DNA from 2 places in the Kitasatospora sp. NPDC058965 genome. Region 1 is predicted to be linked to the other one. Evidence: riboswitches for the same ligand, from Rfam matches in the RefSeq annotation. Region 1 holds a riboswitch; the other holds the start of a gene.
The links. Region 1 has a riboswitch for cobalamin ahead of ACFW1A_RS07445 (ribonucleoside-diphosphate reductase subunit alpha). Riboswitches for the same ligand answer to the same signal wherever they lie in the genome.
Positions count from the first base shown of each region.

Region 1 (4,866 bases):
GGTCTCCTGCTGGAAGCGGCGGGCGAAAGTGCGCGGGGCCATGTGGGCGCGGGCGGCGAGCTGGTCGACGGTCCAGTCCCGGTCCAGCTCGGCGCGCATCCAGTCCAGCACGGTGCCGAAGGAGGAGTACTCGCGGGTCGCGGCGGGCCGGTTCACGTACTGGGCCTGACCGCCCTCGCGGTGCGGGGCCACCACCATCCGGCGGGCGATGCCGCGGGCCACCTCCGAGCCCTGGAGCTTGCGCACCAGGTGCAGGCAGGCGTCGATGCCGGCCGCGGTCCCCGCCGAGGTGACCACCGGGTCGTCGTCCACGTAGAGCACGTCCGGCTCCACCACCGCGAGCGGGAACCGGGCCGCCAGCTCGTCGGTCCACCGCCAGTGCGTGGTGCAGCGCCGGCCGTCCAGCAGGCCCGCAGCACCGAGCAGGAAGGTGCCGCTGCAGATCGAGAGCACCCGCGCGCCCCGCTCGGCCGCCGCCCGCACCGCCTGGACCAGCTCGGCCGGGTAGCTGTCCCGCACCCCCGTGGCGGCCGCGATCACCAGGTCCGCCTCGGCCAGCCGCTCCACGCCGTGCGGCACGTTCACCGTGAACCCCGCGTGGGTGCGCAGCTCGCCCGCCCGGGTCGAGGCCAGCGCGAAGTCGTAGACCGGCAGCCCCTCCTCGCTCCGGTCCAGCCCGAACACCTCGCTGGCCACGCCCAGCTCGAAGGGGTGCACGTCCTCCAGCACCACCGCGACCACGTTCTGCAGGGTTCCGCTCAGCGCCATGGGGGCAGCCTAGCGAACCACTGGCAGGAATTCGACGGAGAGTGGCATTGCTGCCACTCGTTCCGCTTCGAACCGGTTGCCAGGCTGGAGCCATGACCTCCACGCTGGCGAACGCACTCCTCGTCCTCGGCCTGGTCGGCGGCTTCGGCGCCCTCGGCCTGCTGCTCGGCCGCGACCTCGACCGCACCGGACGGCACGGCCGCGACAACTGGCACCGCCCGACCGGCTACCCCGCCGACCCCGGTCAGCCCGACCGGCTGCACCGCACCGCCGTCCCGACCGCCGTCCCGACCGCCGTCTCCCCCGCCGTCCCGGCCGCCGACGCCCCGGCCGCCGACGCCGCCGACCGCCTGCGCGGCACCCTCCCCGCCGCCTCCGACCTGCGCCTTGGCACACTGGTCCGATGGACCTCGTCATCCGCCCCGCGCTCGAAGCAGACCTGCACGCCGCAGGCGAGGTGACCGTGGAGGCGTTCGTCGGCGACGGCCACACCCCGCCCGACGCCCAGTACGTGAGCCTGCTGCGCGACGCCCGCCGCCGCGCCGCCGAGGCCGAGCTGCTCGTCGCCGTCGACCCGGCCGACCTCTCCCGGGGCCCGGCCGGCCGGGTGCTCGGCACCGTCACGCTGGCCGTCGGCGGCACCGAGTGGGCCGACATCGCCGGCCCCGACGAGGGCGAGATCCGGATGCTGGCGGCCGCGGCCGCCGCCCGGGGCCGCGGCGTCGGCGAGGCCCTGGTGCGCGCCACGGTGGACCGCTGCCGCGCGCTGGGCCTGGCGGGCATGGCCTTCTCCACCCGCCCCGGGATGCGGGCCGCGCACCGGATCTACGAGCGGGTCGGCTTCGCCCGCTGCCCGGAGCGCGACTGGAGCCCGCGCGAGGGCATCGACCTGTGGGTCTACACGATGGCGTTCCGGACCGGTGCCGACGCGGCGTCAGGCGCCCGCTGACCCGGGATCAGGCCGGTTTCCGCGAAGCCGCCAGCACCACAGCGCGACGGATCCAACACGCCGCCGACACTACATCTGGGCCTGCGTCGGGCAGCCGCCACTACATGTATGCTCACTCTCGCTGTCGACGCAGGGGAACCCGGTGCGAGTCCGGGACTGCCCCGCAGCGGTGAGCGCGACCGGCCACGCCCGGCGCCGCGAGTCCGAGTACCTGCCGACGGTGTGCCACCCGGGCCTCCCCGCAGGGGCCTTCACAGCACCAGTACCGTCCGGCCCCGCGGGTGGGCCAGGGTGACGACGCGCGCGCCGGAACGTTTCGCCGTGCCGTTTTCCCTGTCGCGCCCCAGTGGTCGGACACGTCCGCCGCCGCCACAGGAGAGAGTGCGCCTTGACCGTCGCTGCCTCAGTCGCCCTGCCGTCCCAGGGAAATGCAGATGCCCCCACCGACCCCGGTACGGCGCTGCTTCGGCTGCTCACTGATTGCAGCACCGACCTTCCGCAGGTGGACCCCGGCCACGTCGCCGCCGCCGCGCTGCGCGGCCGCCACGCCGGTTCGGACTTCGCCGAGCTGCGCGGGCTGGCCGTGGACGCCGCCGCTTCGATGATCGCCGAGGACCCGCAGTACTCGAAGCTGGCCGCCCGGCTGCTCGCCCAGGAGATCCTGGACGAGGCCGCGACCCAGGGCGTGGTCAGCTTCACCGATTCGATCGTCGTCGGCCACGGCGAGGGCCTGATCGGCGACTCCACCGCCGACTTCGTGGCCAAGCACGCCGCGGCGCTGAACGCGCTGGTGGACCCCTCGGGCGACGACCGGTTCGAGTACTTCGGCCTGCGCACCGTGCAGTCCCGCTACCTGCTGCGCCACCCGATCACCCGCAAGGTGGTGGAGACGCCCCAGCACTTCCTGCTCCGGGTGGCCTGCGGCCTGGCGGTCGGCGACACCGCCCGGTCGGTGGCCGAGGTGGCCGAGCTGTACCGCCTGATGAGCCGGCTGGAGTACCTGACCAGCTCGCCCACCCTGTTCAACTCCGGCACCCGGCACCCGCAGATGTCCAGCTGCTACCTGCTGGACTCGCCGCTGGACAACCTGGACTCGATCTACTCCCGCTACGCGCAGATCGCCCGGCTCTCCAAGCACGCCGGCGGCATCGGCCTGTCCTACTCCCGGATCCGCTCGCGCGGCAGCCTGATCCGCGGCACCAACGGCCAGTCCAACGGCATCGTGCCGTTCCTGCGCACCCTGGACTCCTCGGTCGCCGCGGTCAACCAGGGCGGCCGGCGCAAGGGCGCGGCCTGCGTCTACCTGGAGACCTGGCACGCGGACATCGAGGAGTTCCTGGAGCTGCGCGACAACACCGGCGAGGAGGCCCGCCGGACCCACAACCTCAACCTGGCGCACTGGATCCCGGACGAGTTCATGCGCCGGGTCAACGCCAACGCCGACTGGTCGCTCTTCTCGCCGGCCGACGTGCCCGAGCTCGTCGACCTGTGGGGCGCGGACTTCGACGAGGCGTACCTGAAGGCCGAGCAGGCCGGCAAGGCCGTGCGCACCATCCCCGCGCAGACCCTGTACGCCCGGATGATGCGCACCCTGGCGCAGACCGGCAACGGCTGGATGACCTTCAAGGACGCCTCCAACCGGGCCGCCAACCAGACCGCGCTGCCGGGCCGCACGGTGCACTCCTCCAACCTGTGCACCGAGATCCTGGAGGTCACCGACGACTCCGAGACCGCGGTCTGCAACCTCGGCTCGGTCAACCTCGGCGCCCACCTGGCCGAGGGCGCGAGCGCCGCGGACCTGCTGACCGCGATGGACTGGGAGCGGCTGGACGCCACCGTGCGCACCGCGGTGACCTTCCTGGACCGCGTGGTGGACATCAACTTCTACCCGACCACCGAGGCCGGCACCTCCAACTCGCGCTGGCGCCCGGTGGGCCTGGGCGTGATGGGCCTGCAGGACGTCTTCTTCAAGCTGCGCCTGGACTTCGACTCCGCCGAGGCCAAGAAGCTGTCCACGCTGATCGCCGAGCGGATCATGCTGACCGCCTACGAGCGCTCCAGCGAGCTGGCCGAGCAGTTCGGGCAGCACCCGGCCTACGGCGAGACCCGCGCGGCCCGGGGCCAGCTGCACATCGACCACTTCGGCGTGACCCCGCAGTGGCGGGAGCGCTGGGACGCGCTGCGCGCCACGATCGCCCGCACCGGCCTGCGCAACTCGCTGCTGCTGGCGATCGCCCCGACCGCCACCATCGCCTCCATCGCGGGCGTCTACGAGTGCATCGAGCCGCAGGTCTCCAACCTGTTCAAGCGCGAGACGCTGTCCGGCGAGTTCCTCCAGGTCAACCCGTACCTGGTGAAGGAGCTCAAGGAGCTGGGCGTCTGGGACCAGCAGACCCGGGACGCGCTGCGCGACGCCAACGGCAGCGTGCAGGAGCTGGGCTGGCTGCCGGCCGAGGTGCGCTCGCTGTACCGCACCGCCTGGGAGCTGCCGCAGCGCGCGCTGATCGACCTGGCCGCGGCCCGGCAGCCGTACATCGACCAGAGCCAGTCGCTGAACCTGTTCATGGCGGCGCCGACCATCGGCAAGCTGAGCTCGATGTACGCCTACGCGTGGAAGGTCGGTCTGAAGACCACCTACTACCTGCGCTCGCGCCCGGCCACCCGGATCGCCCAGGCCGCCCCCGGCGCCGCCCGCGCCGCCGCGCCGCAGCCCGTGAACACCCCCACCATGACCCAGGCCGAGCAGGACGCCATCGCCTGCTCGCTGGAGAACCCCGAGTCCTGCGAGGCCTGCCAGTGAGCTCCACCCCCGCCGACCAGCCCGACGGCCGGAAGAAGATGCTGCTCGACCCCGGCTTCGAGCTGACCCTGCGTCCGATGCGCTACCCGTCGTTCTACGACCGGTACCGGGACGCGATCAAGAACACCTGGACCGTGGAGGAGGTGGACCTGCACTCCGACGTCGCCGACCTGGCCAAGCTGAGCGAGGGCGAGCGGCACCTGATCGGCCGCCTGGTCGCCTTCTTCGCCACCGGTGACTCGATCGTCGCCAACAACGTGGTGCTGAGCCTCTACAAGCACATCAACTCGCCCGAGGCCCGGCTCTACCTCTCCCGGCAGCTGTTCGAGGAGGCCGTGCACGTCCAGTT
Region 1 covers NZ_JBHYKG010000027.1:21,711-26,576, reverse strand. Annotated here, with positions in the region: gene ACFW1A_RS07460 (helix-turn-helix domain-containing protein) at 1-768, opposite strand, end outside; gene ACFW1A_RS07455 (hypothetical protein) at 861-1,229, shown strand; gene ACFW1A_RS07450 (GNAT family N-acetyltransferase) at 1,172-1,717, shown strand; cobalamin riboswitch at 1,820-1,951, shown strand; gene ACFW1A_RS07445 (ribonucleoside-diphosphate reductase subunit alpha) at 2,106-4,517, shown strand; gene ACFW1A_RS07440 (ribonucleotide-diphosphate reductase subunit beta) at 4,556-4,866, shown strand, end outside.

Region 2 (4,866 bases), on a different contig from region 1:
GCGTGCCGCACCGAGACGCCCTCGCGCTCCACGTAGCTGCGCCCCATCGCGGCGGCGTCCAGCAGCAGGTCCACCACGTGGTCCTGGAGCAGGTTGACCTCGTCGATGTAGAGCACGCCGCGGTGCGCCTGGGCCAGCAGGCCCGGCTCGTACGCCTTGACGCCCTGGGCCAGCGCCTGTTCGAGGTCGAGCGAGCCGACGATCCGGTCCTCGGTGACGCCGACCGGCAGCTCCACCAGCCGGGCCGGCCGCCCGCCGCCCGCGCCGCTGTGCGGCGCGTCCGGGCACTGCGGGTCCGGCGCGGCCGGGTCGCAGGCGAACCGGCAGCCCTCGGCCACCGCGATCGAGGGCAGCAGGCCGGCCAGCGCCCGCACCATGGTCGACTTCGCGGTGCCCTTCTCGCCGCGCACCAGCACTCCGCCGACCGCCGGCGAGACCGCGTTCAGCAGCAGTCCCAGCCGCAGGTCGGCCATCCCGACGATCGCGGTGAACGGATATCGGACATCACTCACAGCTGCTCACCTTCCACACCACGCGCGGCCGGAGCCCCCGGCGGGACGAACGGCAGACCGCCCGGCGCCCCGCCCTCGATCAGCCGCCACAGCGCGTCGGTGTCGGCATGCTCCTCGATCAGATCCCCCAGCCGGTCCAGCCGTTCCTCCCGGGCCGCCGCGAAGCAGGTGTCGGGCGCGGGCACGAAGGCCCGCCCCGCCGCCGCCGCGACCGCGCGCAGGAAGGCCCGCCGGAAGCCGTCGTTCTCCAGTGCCCCGTGCCAGGTGGTGCCCCAGACCGACCCCTCGCGGCACCCGTCCAGGAAGGCCTCGCCACCCTCCACGGTCACGATGCCGTGGTGGATCTCGTACCCCGCCACCCGCTCGCCCAGCGCCTCGCCCACCGGCCGCCCGAGCACCTTCTCGGCCCCGAACTCCACCACGGTGGGCAGCAGGCCGAGCCCGGCCACGGTGCCCGCACCGGACTCCACCAGGTCGGTGATCCGCCGGCCGAGCATCTGGTAGCCGCCGCAGACCCCGAGCACCGGCCGCCCGGCCGCCGCCCGTGCGCGCAGCGGCTCCGCCAGCCCGCGCTCGCGCAGCCAGGCCAGGTCCGCCACCGTGGCCCGGGTGCCGGGCAGCACCACCAGGTCGGCGTCGGCCAGCTCCTCGGGCCGGGTGGCCCAGCGCACCAGCACGCCCGGCTCCTGGGCCAGCGCGTCCAGGTCGGTGAAGTTGGACAGCCGCGGGAAGCGCAGCACCGCCACCCGCAGCACGTCGGCGCCGACCGGGCCGGACGGGGCGCGGTCCACCACGGCGGAGGACAGGTCGAGCGAGTCCTCGGCGTCCAGCCACAGGCCCGGCAGCATCGGCAGGGTGCCCAGCACCGGACGGCCCGTCAGCTCGTGCAGCATGTCCAGCCCGGGCCGGAGCAGCCGGGCGTCGCCGCGGAACTTGTTGACCAGCCAGCCCGCCACCAGCGCCTGGTCGGCGGCGTCGAGCAGCGCCAGGGTGCCGTACATCGCGGCGAACACCCCGCCGCGGTCGATGTCGCCGACCACCACCACCGGCAGGTCGGCGGCCCGGGCCAGGCCCATGTTGGCGATGTCGCGGTCGCGCAGGTTGATCTCGGCGGGCGAGCCGGCGCCCTCGCAGACCACCACGTCGAACCGGGCCCGCAGGTCGGCCAGGCACTCCAGCGAGCGCTGCAGCAGGTACGGCTTGCGCTCGCGGTAGTCCAGTGCGCCCACCTCGGCCACCGGTCGGCCGAGCAGCACCACCTGGCTGCGCCCGTCCGCGCCGGGCTTGAGCAGCACCGGGTTCATCGCCGCCTCCGGCTCCACCCGGGCGGCCTGGGCCTGCATCACCTGGGCCCGGCCGATCTCCGCGCCGTCGGCGGTGACCATCGAGTTGAGCGACATGTTCTGCGCCTTGAACGGCGCCACCCGGACCCCCTTGCGGGCCAGCCAGCGGCAGATCCCGGCGGTCACCACGCTCTTGCCGGCGTCCGAGGTGGTGCCGGCCACCAGGATCGCGTTGCTCATGTCCGTCCCTTCCACAGCAGCCGGGCCACCACCGTGGTTCCCAGCGCCAGCAGACCCACCCGGCGGGAGAGCCGGCAGGCGCGTTCGATGTCGGCGACCGCGACCGGCCGCAGCTCGGCGCCCAGCACCGGCCGGTGCTCCACGCGGTCGCCGTACTGCAGGGTGCCGCCGAGCCGGACGCCCAGCGCGCCCGCGAAGGCGGACTCGGCCTGGCCGGCGTTGGGGCTGGGGTGGCTGCCGCCGTCGCGGCGCCAGACCCGCCAGGCGGTGCCGGGGGAGTCGGCGGCGGCCACCGCGAGCAGCGCGGTCAGCCGGGCGCCCGGCCAGCCCGCCACGTCGTCCAGCCGGGCCGCGGCCCAGCCGAACCGGCGGTAGCGGACGGACTTGTGCCCCACCATCGCGTCCAGGGTGTTGACGGCCCGGAAGGCGAGCAGCCCGGGCGGGCCGGCCAGGGCTCCCCAGACCAGCGCGTTCACCACCGCGTCGGCAGTGTTCTCGGCCACCGACTCGACCACCGCGCGGGCGATCTGCTGACCGTCCAGCGCGCTGGGGTCGCGGCCGCACAGGTGCGGCAGCCGCTCCCGCGCCGCCGTCAGGTCCTCGGCGGCCAGCGACCGGCCGATGGTGCGGGCCTCGCGCAGCAGCGAGGTGGCACCGAGCACGGTCCAGGTGGCCAGGGCCGCGGTGGCGGTGCGGCGGACCGGGCCGGCGCCGCGCTCCAGGGCGGCGGCGCCCAGCGCCACGGTGCCCACCGCGAGCGCGGTGTGCAGGGCGCCGGCGCCGCGGTGGTCGCGCCAGAGGGCGCGCTCCAGGGCGCTGGCGGCCCGGCCGAAGGCGGCCACCGGGTGGCCGCGCCGGGGGTCGGCGAAGACGGCGTCGGCGGCGAAGCCGATCACCGCACCGAGCGCATGGCCGGTGACGGCGCGCTGCATCGACGGGTCCTCACTCAGGGTCCGCGCCCTGGCTCGACGTGAATCCGGAGGGGCGAGTTCCTGGCTCCCGGGGGCTGACGGTGCGTCGCGCTCCCCGGTGACAGTGGCGGGACCGCGCCGGATTCGCACCGGCTTCCTCTGCTTGCCTCCGTATGGCCCAAGGATCCCATCACGCTGGTCAACCGGGCGTCAACCAGGCCTCACGGCAGCCGGCGGAGTGGTTGATCACACCGGCGCCGCCGTCGTCGACGCGGCCACGACTGGTGGATCGTCCAACACTGCGTCAGGGGCGGCCGCGGCGCTTCGTGCGTTCAGCGGCTGGGGAGCGGTGCGCGGGCGGGCCTAGCGTCGGCGCCATGCGAAGCCGCCGGTTCACCGCCCCCGCCCCGGTCCCGTTCTCCCCGCAGGCCGCCCGTGCGCACCGGGTGGGCCTGGGACTGACCCCGGACCAGGTGGCGGCCGGGATGGCCGCGCACGGGGTGCGGCTGCTCCCCTCGCACGTGCTGGGCTGGGAGAGCGGGGAGTTCCGCCCGGACGAGACGGAGTTCATCGCGCTGGCCCGGGCGCTGTGGTGCCCGGCGGTCCAGTTGATGGACGCGGCGCCGGGCTCGCTGCGGGACTTCCGGCTGGCCCGCGAGCTCACCGCGGACCAGGCGGCCGCCCGGATCGGGATGAACCCGCGCGGCTACACCGCCGCCGAGCTGACCGGCCGCTGGACCGGTGACGAGGCGCAGACCGCCGCGCTCGCCGAGGTGCTGGGGCTGCGGCTGCGCGACCTGCTGCGGATCACCGGCGGCGGCCCGGAGCTGGAGCGGCGGCTGCGCCAGTGCGTGGACGGCCGCTGGCAGGCCCAGCTCGCCGCGGTCGGCCGGCTGGTCCCGGTGCCCACGGCCACCCTGGCCGCCGTGCTGGCCGCCCTGCAGGGCGAGTACCAGGTCACCTCGCACTGGGGCGCGACCGCCCCGAGCACCCCGCCGGAGGCGCCGGTGGACGAGCGCTTCTGGGCCCTGCTCACCGGCCGGGACACCGGAGGCCTGCCCGTGTGACGTGCCGGGGCGGCCGGCCGGGGCACCTCGCGCAGTGTCTCCCAACGGCGGCGTTGCGGTGGCCGTCCGGCCTGCGGCGGGGTGAACTGGATTGGCCCGTCCGAGCCGCCGTCACCATCCCGGGGAGAGCCATGCGTTGGGGAACCGTCGTCGCCACGGCCACCGCTGTTGCCATCGGAGCCGGCGCGGCCGCGCTGCTGATCGGGCGCCGGGTCTCCGACCTGAGCCTGCGCCCCGAGCGGACCGAGGGCGAGGGCGAGCCCGAACTGCGGGTGCACCAGCTCGCCGCCGACCGGATCACCCTGACCCGCACCACCGCGAGCTCCCGGCGCGGCCGGTACGCGCTGGAGTGGCCCGGCGGGCACGCGGTGGTCGGCGAGGTGCTGGCCACCGACCCGCAGACCGTCACCCGCCGCCTGGAGCTGAGCGCGGGCAGCCCGCCGGCGGCCGGCACCGAGGTGGAGCTGACCACCCGGGTGCTGCGCGGCGACCCGGGCTCGGCCTGCGGACTGGACTACATGGACGTGGTGGTGGACGGCGAGCTGGGCGCGCTGCCCGCCTGGTACGTGCCGGCGGTCCGCGGCACCTGGGTGATCCTGGTGCACGGCGTGCTGGCCGACCGGCGCCAGGCGCTGCCGGTGCTGCAGCTGCTGAAGCGGCTGCAGCTGCCCGCGCTGGTGGTCAGCTACCGGGGCGACCAGGGCGCGCCCGCCTCGCCGGACGGGATCGGGCACTTCGGCGAGACCGAGTGGCACGACGTGGACGCCGCGATCAGGTTCGCCAAGGAGGCCGGGGCCGGCCGGGTCGTGCTCTACGGCTGGTCGGTGGGCGCGGCCGCGGTGCTGCACGCGGC
Region 2 covers NZ_JBHYKG010000106.1:3,807-8,672, reverse strand. Annotated here, with positions in the region: gene ACFW1A_RS19185 (putative cobaltochelatase) at 1-473, opposite strand, end outside; gene ACFW1A_RS19180 (cobyric acid synthase) at 509-2,035, opposite strand; gene ACFW1A_RS19175 (cobalamin biosynthesis protein) at 2,032-2,967, opposite strand; cobalamin riboswitch at 3,001-3,152, opposite strand; gene ACFW1A_RS19170 (helix-turn-helix domain-containing protein) at 3,324-4,013, shown strand; gene ACFW1A_RS19165 (hypothetical protein) at 4,145-4,866, shown strand, end outside.
Region 2: it holds a riboswitch for cobalamin, as region 1 does, so the genes downstream of both, ACFW1A_RS19175 (cobalamin biosynthesis protein) here and ACFW1A_RS07445 (ribonucleoside-diphosphate reductase subunit alpha) in region 1, are expected to answer to the same signal.